Regions from separate parts of the Halomonas sp. CKK8 genome, predicted to be linked through region 1. Evidence: predicted binding sites of a transcription regulator. Region 1 holds the regulator's gene; the other holds the start of a gene.
What was found. The regulator PhoB, encoded in region 1, activates phosphate uptake and scavenging genes when phosphate is short. The targets are predictions, from matches to a motif close to TGTCATANNNNTGTCANA.

Region 1 (2,393 bases):
GCTGGCCGACCATGTCGCCATAGGTCTCCAGGTAGCCGGCCAGCACGGTCAGCGGGGTGCGCAGCTCATGGGAGACGTTGGCCACGAAGTCCCGGCGCATCTGCTCCAGACGGTGCAGCCGGGTGATGTCCCGGGCCATCACCAGGCGCTCGTCGTCGCCGTAGAGGGTGATCTGGAACTGCAGGATCAGCCTCTCGTCGATGGGCGAGGGCAGGGTCAGCGGCTCGCGATAGTCGCGGCCGTGGAAGTAGTCGACGAAGCGCGGGTCACGCAGCAGGTTGGTGATGTGCTGGCCGCGGTCGAGCTGGGGCTTGAGGCCGAGCATGCGTTCGGCGGCGCTGTTCCACCACTCCAGGTCGCCATGGCGGTCGAGCATCACCACGCTGTCGCGCATCGCCTCGGAGGACTCCTGGATGCGCTGCAGCGTGGCCCGCAGCCGCTGCTGGGTGAGGCGCTGGCTCTTCTGGTAGCGGTAGAGGCGGTCGAACAGCTCGCCCCACAGGCCGCTGGCGGCGGGGGGCTCCTCCTGGGGGCGCAGGGTGAGCCACTGGTAGAGGGCGTGCAGCTGGCGCAGGTGGAAGGTCAGGCAGATCAGCAGGCCGACGGCGATGCCGGCCACCATGGCGGAGAAGGGCCAGCCGACCAGGGCCCCGACGGCGACCAGGGTCGCCAGGCGCCAGAACTCGCGTCGCCAGAGCCGCCCCACGTCAGCCCTTGGCGGAGAACCGGTAGCCGGTGCCACGCACGGTCTGGATCAGCTGGTGATGGGGCTCGCCCAGCGCCTTGCGCAGGCGGCGGATATGCACGTCCACGGTACGCTCCTCGACATAGACATTGCCGCCCCACACCTGATCGAGCAGCTGCCCGCGGGTGTAGGCGCGTTCCTGGTGGGTCATGAAGAACTGCAGCAGGCGGTACTCGGTGGGCCCCATCTCCAGCGAGCGGCCATCGACGCTGACCCGGTGGCTGACTGGGTCGAGCAGCAGCCCGGCGACCTCCACCGGGTCCTCGATGCCCCGCGGCGTGGCACGGCGCAGCACCGCCTTGAGGCGCGCCACCAGCTCGCGCGGCGAGAAGGGCTTGGTGATGTAGTCGTCGGCGCCGGCCTCGAGCCCCTGGATCTTGTTGTCCTCCTCGCCCTTGGCGGTGAGCATGATGATCGGCAGCTCGGCGGTGGCCTCCTCGCGCTTCAGGCGACGCGCCAGCTCGATGCCGCTGGTGCCGGGCATCATCCAGTCGAGCAGCACCAGGTCGGGCTGGTGGTCGACCACCATGGCGTGGGCATCCTGGGCATTGTCCGCCTCGAGGACGCGATAGTCGGCCATCTCCAGCGCCACCGCGATCATCTCGCGGATCGGCGCCTCATCATCGACGATCAGTACGGTCTTGGCGGTCATCCCGGAGCCTCGTGGTCAATGACAGATCGATGACGATGACAGCACGTCATGATGACAATAGCGTGACAGCCCCGGCCTGTCGCCCGCTCAGCCGCCGTTCACCGTGGGCCACAGGGAGAGCGCGATGCCGGCGAAGACCAGCAGGCCCGACCAGTGGTTGTTGAGAAAGGCCTGGAAGCAACGGTCCCGGTCCCGCCCGCGGATCAGCAACTGCTGGTGCAAGAAGGTCGCCGCCATGGCGGCAAGCCCCAGCCAGAAGAAGCCCCCCAGCGCCAGCAGCCCGCCGGCCCAGGCCAGCAGCCCCAGGGTCAGGCCCTGCAGCAGGCCGATCATCAGCCGGTCGGCGCGGCCGAACAGCACCGCGGTGGACTTGATGCCGATCTTCAGGTCGTCGTCGCGGTCGACCATGGCGTACTCGGTGTCGTAGGCCACCGTCCAGGCCACATTGGCGGCGAAGAGCAGCCAGGCGACCGGCGGCAGCGAGCCCAGCACGGCACCGAAGGCCATGGGGATCGCCCAGGAGAAGGCCGCGCCAAGGAAGGCCTGGGGCAGGTGGGTGTAGCGCTTCATGAAGGGGTAGATGAAAGCCAGGATCACCCCCACCACCGAGAGCATCACCGTGAAGAGGTTGGTGAACCAGACCAGCACGAAGGCGGCCATCACCAGCATCAGGAACAGCGCCTGGGCCTCCCCCTCGCTGATCCGACCGGTGGCCAGGGGGCGGTTCCTGGTGCGCTTGACGTGGCCATCGAAGTGGCGGTCAGCATAGTCGTTGACCACGCAGCCGGCGGCACGCATCAGGTAGACCCCGGCCACGAAGATCAGCAGCACCTTGCGGCCGGGGATACCCTCGGCGGCGATCCACAGGGCCCAGAGAGTGGGCCACATCAGCAGCCAGGTGCCGATGGGGCGGTCGAGGCGTGTCAGGTGCAGGAAGTCGGGCACCCGGGCCAGGCCCCTGGGGTGCATCAGGGATCGATCCATCTCTACCTCGTA
Region 2 (2,393 bases), 1.0 Mb from region 1:
TCGTTGCGGTGCGGCAGAAGGCGCAGGGGCGACGCCCACTCGAACGCCCTTCGCAGGACCTTCTTTCGCTCCCGTAGGGGGAGGTCGGTCAGGTCGTAACCCTCGAGGTAGAGGATGTCGAAGGCGTAGGCGTAGACCGGAAATTCCCTGAGGATGTCTGCATCGGGCGCCTTACGGTGGATGCGCTTCTGCAGTCGTTTGAAACTGGTCACCTTCCCGTCGAAGGTCACGATCTCCGAATCGAGGATAAAGTCCCCGTCGAGCTTGCTTACCGCTTCCGCGATCTCGGGGTAGGTGTGGTTTTTCCGCTTCTCGTTCCGCGAGTAGAGCGCCACCGTGCGCCCCTTCTTGTGCAGCAGGCAGCGCTCGCCGTCGAGCTTGCGCTCGTAGATCCAGTCGGGGTCGGAAAAGGGCTCGTCCACCAGCGTCGCCTTCATCGGCTCGACGAAACCGGGCTGCGAAGCCTTCTTCATCTTCGCGCGGGCATTCTCGGAGAGGGCCTTCAGGGCGTCATGCATCCTCGTGCTCCTCCGCGTCGACCTCCTGCAGCAAGCAGGAGGTCGTCATCGAATCCGGCTCGGTACTCGTCGTGTCGCTTACATTATCGCAGCCGGTCTCTGACCACTTCGAGTATAGGGCTTACAGTGGGGTAGGGTCCCGGCGCCTATGGAGGCAAGCCGGCGATGGTGTCGCCCAATCGTCTGGGTCGCCGACTTGACGTGCCGGCACCCAATGTCGCCTGGGTCACCGGCATCACCCATATCTGCACCCACGAGGGCTGGCCCTATTTGTCGGTGTCACCGACTTATCCTCGTGCCAAGTCATGGACTTGTCGATGAAGCCGCGCATGGCTACCGACCTGGCCTTGGATGCCTTGCTGACAGCCGTCTGGCGCCGCAAGCCCAGGGGGTTGTCATGGTGTCCTCCGACAGCAAGAACGTATCACGCGCCGAACCTATTCGAACCGGGAAGCCGCCAGGAGCGGTGTGCTCGATTATACCGAGATGTTCTATAGCCTGAGGCGTCGTCACGGCACGAGCGATGACCTGTCACCCATCGAGTACGAACGGCGTTATCCCCATAGCCTGACGGCTGTCTAGAATACCCGGGTGGTTCATATATGACATTTCACGGTCATTCTGATGACGATGAAATGTCAGGTGCTCCTCATGTCTCTGATTCTTAATGGGAGTATTCCTGCTTGGCCAATCTCCCCTAGTGCCAATTCGGTTCTCGTGTCACGAGATCATCATTGTCTAGACAACTGCCGTTAACCTGATGCCACGACACTGATGCCATTCCCAAGAGGAGAGGCGTCATGTCGATTCATAGCATCCTGGTCGATCGGGTCAGCAAGACCTTCGGTCAGCATCCGGTCCTTCGCGAGGTTGGCTTTTCCGTCTCCCCCGGCGAGATGGTCGCCCTGGTGGGACCCTCCGGTTCCGGCAAGTCCACTCTGATGCGCCATATGGCCGGTCTCACCCGCGCCAACCGCGACAGCCACAGCCGCATCGAGGTGCTGGGCCGCGACATCCAGAGCGCCGGCCGCCTGTCTCGCCGCACCCGCACCGAACGCTGCCGCACCGGCTACATCTTCCAGCAGTTCAACCTCGTCGGCCGCCTGAGCGTGCTCACCAACGTGCTGATCGGCCGGCTGGGCAGCATGCCTCGCGGCCGTTCCCTGCTGGGCCGCTTCACGGCCGAGGAAACCCAGCAGGCGCTGCGTGCCCTGGCCCGGGTCGGCATCGACTCCCTGGCCCACCAGCGCGCGAACACCCTCTCCGGCGGCCAGATGCAGCGCGTGGCCATCGCCCGGGTCCTCATGCAGGACGCCGACATCATTCTCGCCGATGAACCGATTGCCTCGCTGGACCCGCGCAGTTCCCGCGAGGTGATGGAGATCCTGGCCCGCATCAACGCCGAGGACGGCCGCACGGTGCTGGTCACCCTGCATCAGGTGGAGGTGGCGCGCCGCTTCTGCCCGCGCACCATCGCGCTGAAGGAGGGCCGGCTCTACTTCGATGGCCCCACCAGCGATCTCACCGATGCCCGCCTCGAAGCGCTCTATGCCAACGCCGGCCTGGATGAGCTGCATGCCCGACCGGCGGCCAACGACATCGGCAGCGCCGTCGGAGCGCTGGGGTAACACCCCGCGCACCAGCAGACCCGAAATGCGACACCCGCCCCATCCCAACCACTGAACGCTCACACGACACCCTCAAGGAGACCTCTCCATGTCCCGCTTCACGCTTCGTCGTTTCGCACTGCCCCTGATCGCCGGTGCCGGCCTCTTCGCCAGCCAGCTGACCCTGGCCGCCGAGGCCCTCAACTTCGGCATCATCTCCACCGAATCCAGCCAGAACCAGGCGGACCAGTGGCAGCCCTTCCTGGAC

Region 2: the regulator PhoB is predicted to act here: its motif matches at 1,142-1,159, upstream of phnC (phosphonate ABC transporter ATP-binding protein).

Annotation. Positions count from the first base shown of each region.
Region 1 covers NZ_CP121193.1:3,933,901-3,936,293, reverse strand. The annotation lists gene phoR (phosphate regulon sensor histidine kinase PhoR) at 1-706, opposite strand, end outside; gene phoB (phosphate regulon transcriptional regulator PhoB) at 708-1,397, opposite strand; gene ubiA (4-hydroxybenzoate octaprenyltransferase) at 1,485-2,381, opposite strand.
Region 2 covers NZ_CP121193.1:939,674-942,066, forward strand. The annotation lists gene ligD (non-homologous end-joining DNA ligase) at 1-518, opposite strand, end outside; gene phnC (phosphonate ABC transporter ATP-binding protein) at 1,319-2,146, shown strand; gene phnD (phosphonate ABC transporter substrate-binding protein) at 2,235-2,393, shown strand, end outside.